DNA from 2 places in the Pseudoalteromonas sp. PS1M3 genome. Region 2 is predicted to be linked to the other one. Evidence: riboswitches for the same ligand, from Rfam matches in the RefSeq annotation. Region 2 holds a riboswitch; the other holds the start of a gene.
What was found. Region 2 has a riboswitch for cobalamin ahead of PS1M3_RS03570 (TonB-dependent receptor domain-containing protein). Riboswitches for the same ligand answer to the same signal wherever they lie in the genome.

Region 1 (7,536 bases), 1.4 Mb from region 2:
AATGCTGGTTGTCACCTCGGGGCTACTTGGTTTTAACTGGGGATTATTTATATGGGCGATTAACAATAACCATATGCTCGATGCAAGTTTAGGCTATTACATAAATCCTCTGTTAAATGTTTTATTAGGCATGCTTTTTTTAGGTGAACGCCTCCGAAAATTTCAAGGTGTGGCTGTTGGGCTTGCGTTCTCGGGTGTGATATTACAGTTGGTGAGTTTTGGCTCGTTCCCTGTTGTTGCTTTTTCACTCGCGATATCGTTTGCACTTTATGGCCTGTTACGAAAAAAGCTTCCTGTTGAGGCGTTGCCGGGCATTTTGCTCGAGGCGTTAATATTACTACCAGTGGCGTTGGTTTATTGGTGGATGATGGCACCTTCTGCTACTTCAAGCCTGCCAAATAACGATTGGCTTACTAATTTACTTCTTATTAGTGCTGGTATTGTTACCACATTGCCGCTGCTTTGCTTTACAGGTGCCGCTAAGCGCTTGCAATATACAACCCTAGGCTTTTTTCAATATATAGGGCCTAGTTTAATGTTTATACTTGCTGTGGTGTTTTACGATGAGGTATTTGATACAGAAAGGCTTATTACCTTTGCATGTATTTGGAGTGCTCTGGCTATCTTTAGTTGGGATTCTTATCATCAATCACGTAAGCGTAAAAAAGCGGCCATTACAGCCGCCGAAGTTGCTTAACTATTTATTTAGCTAGTTACTTGGTTGCGACCAGCTTCTTTAGCCTCATAAAGTTTTTGGTCGGCCTGTTTTAATAATGTATCCATTTGATAAACGGGCCCGCCAGAAAAGCCTATTGAAATGGTCAGTTTTATTTTTTCTTTACTAAACTCTTGGCTGTTATTTTCTACAAAATACCTAAACCCTTCCAGTCTCTTCAGTGCTTCTGGGGTGTTTTCATCAGCAAAGTAAACGGCAAATTCTTCGCCACCTAAACGCGCGACTAAATATTTTTCAAAGTATTTTTTAAAGCAAATAGCCAGCCCTTTTAAAACCTGATCGCCTGCATCATGGCCATATGTGTCGTTAATAGATTTAAAGTGGTCTATATCAATCATAGCCAGTGAGCCGTTTGCCTTTTTAAGGCTGAGCGCTTTTAAAGACGTATTTGCTTGCTCAAAAAAGTAACGACGATTAGGTAGGTCAGTAAGGTAATCCGTATTCGCTTGGCGCTTAATTGTGGCTATTTGTTGAAGCATGTCGACGTTTTGGCTTAGCCTGCAATAAAACTCTTCGTTATTAAAGGGTTTATGGAGGTAGTCATTTGCGCCATTTTTTAAAAATAAAGTAGATAGCTCCGACGAGTCAGCGCCTGAAATACCAATAATTGCTTTTTCGTCGTTATTGTATAATCTGCGAATTTCACTGCATAACTCATCGCCATTCATGTTGGGCATCTCGTTATCAGTGATGATCACTGAAATGTCGGGTGACTTTGCCAACATTTCAAGTGCTTGCTTGCCATCCTCAGCTTCAGATACTTGATATTTATGACGTAACAATAAGCTCACAATATAGTGGCGGGTAGATATAGAATCATCAACAACTAATACTTTTACACTTTCGTTGCGAGGCAAACGCTTAAGTTGTTTTTCAAGGTATTGATAAGCTTGTTTATTTTCTTTTATTATGTAATCAATTATTGGGAATTTTTCAACAGTATCACGTGTTCTTTTATCAATGCTACCCGTCATGACAATGGTAGGGATTTCTGCGTTAATTGTGCACGGTACTGCTTCACCATTAGGCGCATCAGGCAAAATAAAATCTACAACAGCGCAAAAGTAATTATTTTGACTAATTAGTATTTTTGTTTGTGCTAACGTTTCTGCTACATCTACTTCGTAGCCTACTTTTAGCGCTATATGTTTCTGCACAAGCGCTATAGCAGGTGTATCTTCAACTATTAATATTTTTCGCTTCACGGAACACCCAGTTTATATTATGCAAAAAAATTGCTTAATACACTTTGTAACTGTAAAAGCGCCAAAAAGCAAATAGCTGAGTGTGTTATAGGCTATCTGATTCTGAAAAACTTTCATGATTTATTGGCGCAGGGCTCGATATTTTTGAGCGGCCAAATAAGGTATGAAACTTCGTTTTACAAGTAGTGAGCTTTAGGTATTTCAGCCATGCTCGTTCAATCGGATTAGTGGGTTCTTGTGAGCCAGTTACTACGGCTACAAAATTTTCTTGGTGCTCATTTTGTGGTTCAATCGTCTTACTATATAAACCTTTTAAAACAATGCCATGTTGTTCTAGTATACTGGCTTCTAATAAGGTGAAATTTCCGCTGCGGCTAAAACCACGTGGAAAATTTTGATCATCATAAAATTGACGTTGGCTAACAAATGCTTGGCGTAGTAGTGAAATGTTAATGCTCATAGCTATATCCTCATACCCTATTAATTAGTTGGAGTATGATGCAAGTTTGGCAATTTTTTAAACAAGTTATTTTTATCGTGAGGATAAAAAAGTGGATATCGATTTATTAAAAACATTTGTTGAAGTAGTGCGCACGCGTCATTTCGGTAAAGCCGCAGAGAACCTCTATATAACGCAGTCGGCGGTCAGTTTTCGTATTCGTCAATTAGAGCAAGGGCTTGGTGTTAATTTATTTATTCGCCAGCGTAATAATATTCAATTAACAGCGCCTGGTGAACGGTTGTTGCCTCATGCGCAAATGATCATAACTGGTATGCAGCGCGCCAAAGTAGATGTAGCCCTTGCTGATAATATGCATAAACAAATTAGCTTGGCAGGGACGCCTAATATTTGGGATGCCTTTTTGCAGTTTGGTATTACTAATATTGTGTCGGCTATGCCGGGAGTCTCTTTGGTTGCTGAAGTTAAAGCCCAGCAAGAAAGCACGCGATTATTGCTTGAGCGCACGCTTGATTTAGCCATTTTATTTGATCCACCAAAAGTAGATGAGTTAGTTGTTGAGCGTATTTGTGAACTGCCTATTATTCCTGTAAGTGGGTATGACACTGCAACAAACGAAAACTTTTTTGATAATCAGTACGTGTATGTTGACTGGGGAACGACATTTTCACTTTGGCATGCACGCCAGTTTACCGGTAAAACGCCTCCATACTTTAGAACAAGCACCGGACGAATTGCGTTAGATTTAATACTACAATGTGGTGGTAGCGCATTTATTCCACATGTTTTGGTTGAGCAACATTTAGAAAATGGTGAATTATTTCATGTAAAAAATGTAGAAAATACGTCAAGAGATATATTTGTAGCCTACCATAGAGATAACGAACAAAAGGAACTGATAGAAACACTCATAAATTTACTACCTACTATTAAGGCACATGCTTAGTAATTGGGTTTTAAGTGGGTACATATTTGTATGATTGATGTTCATGTCCTTTTGATTTCATAAATAATGCAGTTTTATTAACTTTAAAAGTCAAAAATATTTCATTTGTAATATTTCTGTCATTTAGTGGTGACAAACTGCAGTCGTTTTAAAAATTAGTCTTTTGTGATTATCCAAGGAAATAACATGAAATTTGTAAAATCGAGCTTATGCTTAGCACTATTAAGTGGTTTATCTTTTAATGCACTTGCCGATGTAGACATTTACGGTAAAGCGAATGTAACAGTGCAATCATCTGATGACGGCGAAGGATCTTTTACTGAGATAAAAAGTAATGCATCTCGTCTTGGTGTTAAAGGTTCTGAAAAAATAAATGATAGTTTAGAAGCGGTATATAAGTTTGAGTTTCAAGTTGATGTGTCTGATGCTGATTCAAAAGGCGATAACGACGACAATATTTCTGCGCGTAACCAATACGTTGGTTTAAAAGGTGCGTTTGGCCAAGTGGTTATTGGTCGTAACGATACTGCGCTTAAACAATCTCAAGGTAAGTTAGACTTGTTTAACGACCTTGAAGGCGATATTAAAAATGTATTTAAAGGTGAAAACCGTTTAGGGAATACTGTTAGTTATTCATCAAACTCATACGAAGGTTTTAAAGTACTTGCTACTTTTGTAGCTGAAGATGATGTAGACGCTGATAACGGTTACTCAATGGCGGTTACTTACGGTGACGTGGCACTTAAAAAGAGCGCAGTATATGCCTCTATCGCAGCCGATAGTGAAGTAAATGGCTACGATGTAGTACGCGCGTCAATCCAAGGTAAAGTTGAAGACTTTAAACTCGGTGCTATGTACCAAACTCAAGAAAAAGTAGACGGTTCAGCTGAAGGTGACGGTTACTTATTAAATGCAGCATACAGCATGGGTAAAAACACGTTTAAAGTTCAGTACCAAGCAATGGACTTTGACGATAGCGATGATAAAACAGCTATTTCAGTGGGTGTTGATCACAAGCTTAACAAAAACATTAAAGTATTTGGCTTTTACTCAAGCTTTGATATGGACAACAACGTAGACCAAAATTACTTAGGTTTAGGTATGGAATATAAGTTTTAACGACGAGTTAAAACACTCCCTTTTTAACCGCGCTGTAATTAGCGCGGTTTTTTTTGCTTTAAATTATTTACTTACCCGCCCATAATAGAGCTTCATTTGGAATGAGGTGCAATTCCTCAACTGTTCCCGCAACTGTAATTAGCGCTATGCTTTAAGTCAGATACAAATCAATTTTTAATGAGCGGGCCTACTCATGCTAAATTTAATGTACTCCTTTTTGGTGGTTGCATTACAAGTGGGTACTCGTGTCTAGGACAGAGTATTGCAAACTAAAGCACCATTATTAAACGTTCAAAATCTCTCGTGGGGAATAGCAAATAAACCTATTCTCAAACACATTAATGTGCAAATACCTGAAGGTAAATTTGTGGGCTTAATTGGCCCTAATGGTGCAGGTAAGTCGAGTTTACTGCGTTGTTTATATCGTTTTAATAAGCCTAATGAAGGGGTTATAGAGTTTAATAACCATGATATTTGGCAGCTTAAAAGTGATGAATATGCAAAGTGCGTTGCTGTTGTTTTACAAGAGGCGCCATCGCATTTTAATTTGTCGTTATTTGATGTTGTGGCTCTTGGCCTAACGCCTCATAAATCGTTATTTAGCTCTACATCGCAAAGCGAAAAACAACAAATCACTCTAGCTATAAAAACGGTAGGGCTTGAGCTGCATACAAATCAAAATTTTGAATCGCTCTCTGGGGGCGAAAAGCAGCGGGCACTCATTGCACGTGCTATTGTTCAGCAACCTCAGCTGTTAATTATGGATGAGCCCACTAGCCACCTTGATGTTAAGTACCAAATACAGGTTATGGAGCTGGCAAAGTCTCTTGGTGTTACAGTATTTGCTTCGTTTCATGATCTTAATTTGGCTAGCGCTATGTGTGATGAGCTTGTCGTCATTAAAAATGGAGAAATAACGCATACCGGCTCTCCTGCAGAGGTACTGACTGAGCACATGCTTGATGATGTATTTGGTGTATGCGCTCAGGTTAGTAACCATCCTCAAGAATCTCAATTGGGTAAAGTTACGCCTCATATTACCTACTTTTATGGTTACAAATAATATGTTAGCAATGCATGTACGCCATTCAGTTGCACTGATTATTTGCATTACTATTGCCTTAGTAAGTTTATTTTTAGCATTGAGCTTTGGTGCTGCAGATACCTCAATACAGGATGTATTTAACAGTTTTATTTATTTAAATGATGCTTCATTCACCAGCCGTATTATTTTTGAATTAAGAATGCCCCGTACATTATTGGCGTTTTTAGCCGGTGCCGGGTTAGCTATCGCTGGGCTAATTTTACAAACCGTGACACGTAACCCACTAGCAGATCCTTACTTATTCGGTATATCGTCAGGTGCTTCGTTTGGTGTAGTTGTACTTATGGCATTTGTGGGAATTAGCGCAGGTTTTATGCTTTCGGCCGCAGCCTTGCTTGGTAGCTTATTAGCAATGAGCTTACTTATATTAATTGCCACAAGGCAGCAGGGCGGGCAAGTTGAGTCTATGTTACTTGCTGGTGTTGCACTCTCGTTTTTATTTAGTGCATTTACGAGTTTGTTGCTTTATTGGAGCGAGCCGCAAGCCGTTGCAGCTATTTTATTTTGGACCTTAGGAAGTTTTGCACGTGCCCAGTGGGCAACGCTTTGGATACCCTTTTTAGTGATTACACTGTGCACCTGCGTAATGATTAGTTTTAGGCGCCAGCTTAATGCCATGTTATTAGGTGACGAAAGTGCCATAACCCTTGGTGTTAAAGTGCATCGATTTAGGGTGCTTATGCTAATTTTAAGCTCATTAATAACCGCTGTGCTGGTGGCAATGTGTGGCGGTATTGGTTTTGTTGGATTAATGGTGCCACATATTGTGCGCTTTTTTATTTCACAAGGCACCGTAGCAGGGCTATTAATAACAAGCTTAGCAGGAGGCACATTTATGGTGTGGGTCGATGTACTGTCTCGTTCTTTACTTCAAAATCAAGAGTTGCCAGTAGGGGTGATCACGGCCGCTATGGGGAGTGCGTTTTTCTTAAGTTTACTCTTTTTTAGAAAGTCTAAGGTGTAGCCATGAAAACACTCATGATACAGGGTACTACCTCGGATGCGGGAAAAAGCACCTTAGTGGCTGCACTTTGCCGAGTATTTGCAAATCAAGGCATAAAAGTCGCACCGTTTAAGCCACAAAATATGGCACTTAATAGCGCAGTGACAAACGACGGTGGCGAAATTGGCCGTGCGCAAGCTTTGCAAGCTATTGCTGCTAAGGTAGAGCCCGAAACCGACTTTAACCCGATATTACTTAAGCCCAATAGCGATACAGGCGCTCAAGTTATTATTCATGGTAAAGCGATTAGCAACATGGAAGCCGGTAAGTACCACGATTATAAAAAAGTCGCCATGGACGCTGTCATTACATCACACGAGCGTTTAGCAAAACGGTTTGATCTTTTATTGGTGGAAGGTGCGGGAAGCCCCGCTGAAATAAACCTGCGTGAAAACGACATAGCTAACATGGGCTACGCTGAAAAAGTAGACTGCCCAGTGATTATTATTGCTGATATAGATAAAGGCGGTGTATTTGCTCATTTAGTGGGGACATTGGCATTACTTAGCGAATCAGAGCAAGCACGTGTAAAGGGTTTTGTAATTAACCGTTTTAGAGGCGATATAAGTTTGCTTCAAGGAGGGCTTGACTGGTTAGAGCAATACACGGGTAAGCCTGTTTTAGGAGTACTGCCATACCTTCACGATTTAACTCTCGACGCGGAAGATGCTGTTGCAATAAACAATAACGTTACCCATGCAACTATCAATATTGCAATATTATTAGTGCCGCATATTAGTAATCATACCGATTTTGACGCACTGCGTTTACACCCAAATATTAATGTTAACTATATACGCCATACGCAGGTCATTCCTGATGTTGATCTTGTTATATTGCCAGGTAGTAAAAACGTACTTGGCGATTTAAATTTTTTGATAAACGAAGGGTGGGATAATCAGATAAAACGCCACTTACGCTATGGTGGAAAAGTACTTGGAATTTGTGGGGGAATGCAAATG
Region 2 (7,536 bases):
CTTATTTTACACGAGCAAGGCTTTACAACTGTAAAAGTGTATCGTCCTTAAAGGTTAAGTAAATACGTTAATAGTTTATAAAGCGTGGTTTAAACCACGCTTTTTTTTGCCTGAATTTTAGCAAGTAACTCATTATTAGCTGGGGTTTTAATGTTGTATCGTTTGCCTTGCTCGCTAATATACCCACAAATAGCCATTATTTCTGTTGGCCTGTTATTAGCAATATCTTGCTGCATTGAAGAATAATTTTCAGCGGTAAGCGCCATTACGGTGTAAGCGTTATTTAACGCATCAGCTAAAGCAATATTCAACCCTTTTGCATTAGCAACCCTGCAGCCCTCATAGAGTAAACTCATTATCGTTGCGCTAAATACAGGGGCACGCAATTGGCCGTTTTTTATATTGTGAAGTGCAGTTAGTGGGTTAATAGCCACATTAACCAACAGCTTTTCAAAGCGAAGTTGCTCAATGTTATTGACCACTTTTAAATTGGGAATTGCTTGAAGTAGTGGTGATATAAATTGTGAGTTTTTAGCTGCAAGTTTATTACAGCCACCAATCACGCTTTGCCCTTCACCGGTATGTTGCACAATGTACTGGGTAGACTTAAATCCGGCCATGCTGGTGGTTAAAAAGTATAGTGCTTGCTGAGTGTTCAGCTGAGGAATAAGCTCTTCAATATTTCCCATTCCATTATGAGAAACGACTAATATTGAATTTGCAGCAAGATAAGGTTTTATTTGTGAAAACGCATCTTGGACCTGAAAAGCTTTAACTGTAAAAATAACAACATCATAACTAGGTTGTTGCGCCAGATCGCTTAAATTAATAAAGCGTGCATTAATGTTATCTGACGGAGCGTTTTTACGGCTATAAAAACGCGTATTGCAGGTTGGTTTGCGTGTTAAAACATGAACATTATTTTTGTGACTTAAAAAGTGGCTTAGTAACAAGCCAATAGCGCCATCGCCTACAATTAAAATATTAGTCATAGGGATTCTTTTTTCGAGGTGTAAAAATAACTCTTAGTAAAAAGTAACTAGCAGCACCAGCAAAATCAGCTATAAAATCGCCAATAGAGGCCTGCCTGTAGGGGAGTGCGTCTTGCATAATTTCAATTGATGCGCCGTAACCGGCCAATAACAAAATTTGTGCGTATAAGGGAAGCTTAAACGCTTTATCCATAATAATAGCAAGCACAAAAAAAATCCCAAAATGGGCTACTTTATCAATGTGTGGAAATAGGTTAGCTGCGCCTTTTATTTCTTTGGCAAATAAAAAAGTAAACGCTACGATGCTGAGTAAAAAAACAGCTTGGTAAACACGCCTTGTCACGTAAAATCCTAGAGTCGCTTAAAAAAGAAGCTTAAGTATATCAAACTAAATTAGTATCGCACCTGAACAAGATGCAGAAAAATGTAAAGATTTATAATTTTAGCGTTATAATTGCGCCATAAAATTAAGATTGAATAGTTAGGAGAAAACCAATGCCTTCATTTGATATTGTATCTGAAGTAGAAATGAACGAAGCACAAAATGCGGTAGATAATGCAAACCGTGAACTTGAGACTCGCTTTGACTTTAGAGGTGTTGATGCATCTATTGAGCTAAACGACAAAACAATTAAGCTAAAAGCTGAAGCTGATTCACAGGTTATGCAATTGTTTGATATTTTAGCGGGTAAAGTTTCTAAGCGTGGTATGGATGTAGCGAGCTTAGAGTTACAAGATATTAGCCGTGCAGGTAAAAATGTTTTTCGTAACGTTGCGCTAAAGCAAGGTATTGAAAAAGATGTGGCTAAAAAAGTAGTAAAAGCCATTAAAGATTCTAAAGTAAAAGTGCAAGCGGCTATTCAAGGCGAGGAAGTACGCGTAACGGGTAAAAAGCGTGATGACTTACAAGCTGCTATGCAAGTGGTGCGCACTGCCGATTTAGGTCAGCCTTTTCAGTTTAAAAACTTCCGCGATTAATTATAAAAGCCTTTTGGGCGCTTTATAAATAAAAAGCCAAATAGCCGCGCAGGTTATTTGGCTTTTTTTATGAACGCGGCATAGTTTTTGTTTTTAATTGTTTTTAATTGTTTTTAATTGTTTTTAATTGTTTTTCTTTTTAGCTGTATAGACGTCCGTTGACATTTTTTATTAAACTCCTCACAATAGCGGCCTATTTTCAAGGTGCTTATTAATCTTTTCAATGGTTTGATTTTTTTAATAAGATAATCGGGAAGTTGGTGCGTTTTCATGATGACTACAATCCCAACACTGCCCCCGCAACGGTAAAGTAATACATAAAGCTATGTATTTACTGAGTCCGGAGACCGGCCTTGATGTAATCTTACTTAGTTCTTTGCGGTGGGCAAAGAAGGGGAACTTCATGTTAAAAAAAACAACTCTTGGCGTTGCAATTACTGCTGCGCTGTCACTATCTGTATCTGCTGCAGAGCAATCAATCGAAACCATTACGGTAACCGCTAATAAGTTTGAACAATCAATTACTAATGTATTAGCGAGTGTAAATGTTATAACTCGTAATGACATTGAAACCAGTAATGTTCGCGACTTACCAACGCTACTAACCACTCAAGTTGGGTTTCAGGTCAACCCTAACGGCGGTTTTGGTCAAAATGCCGGTGTTTCATTGCGCGGTACAGGGTCAGGTGATACGCTCATTTTAATAGACGGTGTACGCACCGGTTCGGCAACGCTTGGTCAAAAAGCATTAAGTAATGTGCCATTAAATAGTATTGAACGCATAGAAATAATTAAAGGTTCACGTGCAGCTATTTATGGCTCTGATGCGTTAGCAGGTGTTATTAATATTATTACTCGTGAGTCAGATAACCTTTCGGTCAGTGCTACGTTTGGATCTGACGCGTACCAAGACTACCAGATTGCTGGTTCTGTAAAAGCAGGCGATGTAACAACGGCTTTTAATGCAGGGTTTGAAAAGACGGACAACTTTGATGTACTTCAGGGCGCAGCACCCGATGAAGACGGTTTTGAAAATAAAAACCTTGGCTTTAAAGTAAACTACACCGACACACATTTCGGTAACTTTAAGTTACTAGGGCAATACAACGAAGGCTTTGCTGATTACGACAGCCGCTTTAGTCCTGCCGATAGTACGATTGAGCGAGGGGATTTTAAAAATTACCAGCTTTCGGCTGGTTGGAATAAAGACTACAAAAACCAAACTCACAGCCTTGATATAGCATTTGCAACGGATGACTCAGACAACCGTTATGTTGATTTTTCTCAAGGGCCAACAACAAGTACGTTTGTTACTAAGCGCTCACAAATTGACTACAACGGCCAATACCGCTTAAACGACACGTTAAACATTAGTGGTGGTATTAATTGGTACAATGATGACGTATCACAAAGCTCAACCACGTTTGAAGTGCAAGAGCGCGATGTATTAGCTGTATTTGTTGGCGCATATTACGATGCGGATGAGTTGCTTGCCAATTTAACTGTTCGTCAAGATGACGATGAGCAATTTGGTAATGAAACAACGTACACAGCGGCAGCTGGCTATCACTTATCTGAAGACGCAACATTTAGAATAAGCCAAAGCACGGGCTTTAAAGCGCCAACATTTAATGATTTGTACTTTCCTCTTTACGGCAATGCCAATCTTCAACCTGAAACGTCAGTGAATCGTGAGCTTGGCTTAAACGTCGACTTTGATACTGTACGTGTCGATGTCGCTATTTTTAGAAATGAAATTGAGGATAAAATTGATTATGACGCTAATTTTGCACTCACCAATATTAATGAGGCCCAATATGAAGGTGTTGAATTTAGTTTAGCCAATCAAATTTTGGGTTTTGATAGTAATGTGAATTTTGCTTACCTAAGTGCCGAAGATAAAGAAACAGGCGAAGCGCTTAGAAACGTTGCCAAACGAACCTTTAATTGGGAGCTTACAAAACAGTTTGGTGCATTTGATACAAGCATAGCAATGCAATATCGCGGTGAGCGAGCAGGGGCGGTTTCGCAATTGGGTTCGTATACGCTTTGGAATTTAGCAGGCAATTACCAAGTAAATGATGAAATTACGGTGTCGCTTCGTATAGAAAACGTATTCGATAAGGAATACAACGTAGTCGATTCTAACGCTGATTTTACAACAGGGCAGGTGTATTACTACAACACGCCAGAGCGCCGCTTTTTTGCTGGCATAGATTACCAGTTTTAAATAATCTAAATAAAAAGCCCGGTTTTACCGGGCTTTTTTGTGTTTTTACTCAGCTAAAAACTCTTTAAATACGGTTTCAAACTTATGTAATTTTGGTGCGATTAAGATACTGCAATAACCCTGTTGCGGGTTTTCGTTGTAGTAATCTTGATGATAGTGCTCAGCAGGGTAGTAAGTTGTCACCGGGCTGACTTCGGTAACAATAGGCTCACTAACATGGGTTTGTAGCTGTTCAATCATAGTGTTAGTAAGCGCAAGTTGTTCGTCATTATGGTAATAAACAACACTTCGGTATTGTGTGCCAATATCGTTACCTTGGCGATTTAATTGCGTAGCATCGTGCAAAGTAAAAAACATAGCGAGCAATGTTTCAAAGCTTACAATAGTGCTATCAAATTCAACTTTTACTACTTCGGCATGGCCCGTTGTACCACTGCATACTGATTTGTATGTTGGATTGTCAGTATTGCCACCGGTATAACCCGAGCTTACATCAGACACGCCATTTACACGCCTAAATGCTGCGTCAATACACCAAAAACAGCCACCACCAAAGGTTGCTACTTGCGTTGTTGAACTCATAATTATTCCTAATATTTGACAAAGGTCACGCAAAGCATAAAGCTTAGCGCCATAACAACAAGGTTACGACGCGTTAGCTTGCTTAGATCTCTTCAAGCGGTTTTTCGGCTGCTTGTTTATTAAGTTTTTGTTGTAAATATTCAGGTGATTGTGTGTTACGAGCAAGCGCATAATACGCTGCTGGCACAACAAATAAAGTAAGTAGCGTTGAAACAATAACCCCGGTAAATACCACAACACCAATTACCATACGGCTTTCAGCGCCAGGGCCTGATGCTAATACCAATGGCACTGAGCTCATAACCGTTGTTAGCGATGTCATTATTATTGGGCGTAAACGTTGTGTAGCCGCTTGTAATATTGCTTCGCTAAATTCTACACCTTTGTCGCGTAATTGGTTGGTAAATTCAACAATGAGTATCCCATTTTTAGCGCTTAACCCTATGAGCATAACAATACCAATTTGGCTGTAAATATTAAGCGTCAGTCCGGTAGACCAAAGACCAAACATCGCGCCCATTAAACCAAGGGGGACCGTTAGCATAATTACAAATGGGTGCATAAAGCTTTCAAATTGCGCTGCCAATACCAAAAAGGTGACTGTTAGCGCTAATACAAATACGTAGGTCATTGCTGATGCGCCTTCGTAATAAAGCTGAGATTCACCTTTGTAGTCTATTGCGCCGTCAATGTCGTTTTCTTCTGCGGCAACATTGTTTAAAAAGTTAAGTGCTTGTTCGAGTGTGTAACCATCGGCTAAGTTTGCGCTTAAGGTTATTGAGCGCATACGGTTGTAACGGTTTAAGCGTGAGGCCGTTGCCTCTTCTTTTAAGCTGATTAAGCTGTCTAGCGGAACAAGCTCACCACTGCGTGATTTAAGGTATATATTTGAAATATCGGTCGGGTTATTAAAGTCTTCTTTTGTACCTTTCAAAATGACATCGTATTCTTCACCTCTATCTATAAAGGTTGTCACACGACGCTGACCCAGCATGGTTTCGAGTGTACGACCAACATCAGACACAGACACTCCTAAATCGGCCGCTTTATTTTTATCAATACTTACTAAAAACTGTGGGAATGTTTCTTTGTAATCATGATCGATTCTAACAAGGCCTGGGTTTTGTTCTGCACGTTTGATAATACGGTCACGCCAATCGGCAAGCTGAGCATAATCATTACCTTGTAGAACAAATTCAATAGGGCGAGATGAACCGCCACCGCCAATACCTCGGCGCATAATAGCAAACGCACGTACATCGGTGACTTCGCGCATTTTGCCACTAATTTCATCCATTACTTCCCACGTAGAGCGCTTGCGTTTGTCCCAATCAGCCATACCAACAATAGCAACACCGCCGCTACCGCCCCAGCCAGGAACACGAACAAGCACACGGCTTAGCTCGCCAGACTCAGAGTAAGGCATAAGGCGTTCTTCAATTTTTGCCATATTGGCGGCATTATTTTCGTAGCTAGCACCCTCAGGTCCGCTCATCATAATGAAAAAGGTGCCGCGGTCTTCTTTAGGTGTTAGCTCTGATGGCACTTGCAGTAATAGTGAATAACTCACAAAACCCGCTAAAACTAAGCTGACTAACAAGCCCCATTTTTTGGTCATATTTGTTGAAAGTGAATTACGGTAACTGCGCTCTAATTTAGTAAACTGGCGGTCCATCCATTGGCTGAATTTATTAGGCTTGTCGGCGCTTTTTAGAACTTTTGAACACAATGCTGGTGCAAGCGTAAGCGCGGTCACACTTGAGAAAAAAACAGCTGCGCTTACAGCCATTGCAAATTCGGTGAATAACGCGCCTATCCGGCCATCCATAAATACTAAAGGAACAAACACCGAAATAAGCACAAGTGTAGTTGCTACAATTGCAAAGCCAACTTCTCGTGCGCCTCTATACGCTGCAAGTAATGGTGGCTCGCCAAGCTCTATGCGGCGGTGAATGTTTTCAAGCATTACAATAGCGTCATCAACAACTAAACCAATGGCAAGGACTAACGCAAGTAGTGTTAGCAAGTTGATTGAATACCCCATAGCGAGTAAAAACATAAAGCTACCTACCAAAGCTACCGGTACGGTAACAGCGGGAATAAGCGTTGCACGAATGTTGCCTAAAAACAAAAATATTACTAAAACAACTAAGCCCATTGAAATGGCAAGCGTGCTGTATACTTCGCTAATCGATTCTTTAATGAATACAGACGAGTCGTAACTGTCTTGAATTGTTGTGCCTTCAGGCAGGTTTCGTTTAATTTTTTCAAGCTCACTACGTGCGTTGTCTACCACGGTTAATGTGTTTGCTTTAGCTTGTTTTACAATACCCAGGCCAATCATGTTGCGGCCGTTACCACGGAACAAACTTTCGTCGTCGGCGGCCTCTAGTTGAACATCGGCTACTTCGCCAAGGCGAACTAAATAGCCATCTTCACCGCGTTTAATAACTAAATTTTTAAAGTCGCGCTGATCTTTGTAGCTTCGGGCCGTACGTACCGTAAAGTCGCGATCAATTGATTCAATTTCACCGGCAGGTAACTCAACATTTTCTGTGCGCAGAGTGTTTTCTATGTCGCTTGAAGTTATGCCGCGCGCAGCCATTGCTTGGCGGTTTAACCAAATTTTCATAGCGTATTGACGCTCGCCGCCAATTCGCACATTAGATACGCCATCCACAACGGCTAAGCGGTCAACAATAAAGCGCTGTGCATAATCAGAAAGCTGTAATGAGTCCATGGTTTCACTATTAA

Region 1: linked by a shared signal. The riboswitch ahead of PS1M3_RS13860 (ABC transporter ATP-binding protein) and the one ahead of PS1M3_RS03570 (TonB-dependent receptor domain-containing protein) in region 2 are both predicted to bind cobalamin.

What each region holds. Positions count from the first base shown of each region.
Region 1 is NZ_AP022624.1:2,966,685-2,974,220, reverse strand. Features, by position in the region: gene rarD (EamA family transporter RarD) at 1-697, shown strand, start outside; gene PS1M3_RS13880 (diguanylate cyclase) at 706-1,941, opposite strand; gene PS1M3_RS13875 (DUF413 domain-containing protein) at 2,027-2,401, opposite strand; gene PS1M3_RS13870 (LysR family transcriptional regulator) at 2,493-3,347, shown strand; gene PS1M3_RS13865 (porin) at 3,534-4,466, shown strand; cobalamin riboswitch at 4,514-4,653, shown strand; gene PS1M3_RS13860 (ABC transporter ATP-binding protein) at 4,729-5,529, shown strand; gene PS1M3_RS13855 (iron ABC transporter permease) at 5,531-6,535, shown strand; gene PS1M3_RS13850 (cobyric acid synthase) at 6,538-7,536, shown strand, end outside.
Region 2 is NZ_AP022624.1:759,677-767,212, forward strand. Features, by position in the region: gene thiI (tRNA uracil 4-sulfurtransferase ThiI) at 1-51, shown strand, start outside; gene PS1M3_RS03555 (ketopantoate reductase family protein) at 90-992, opposite strand; gene PS1M3_RS03560 (VanZ family protein) at 985-1,335, opposite strand; gene PS1M3_RS03565 (YajQ family cyclic di-GMP-binding protein) at 1,488-1,970, shown strand; cobalamin riboswitch at 2,178-2,341, shown strand; gene PS1M3_RS03570 (TonB-dependent receptor domain-containing protein) at 2,374-4,200, shown strand; gene msrA (peptide-methionine (S)-S-oxide reductase MsrA) at 4,246-4,782, opposite strand; gene PS1M3_RS03580 (efflux RND transporter permease subunit) at 4,865-7,536, opposite strand, start outside.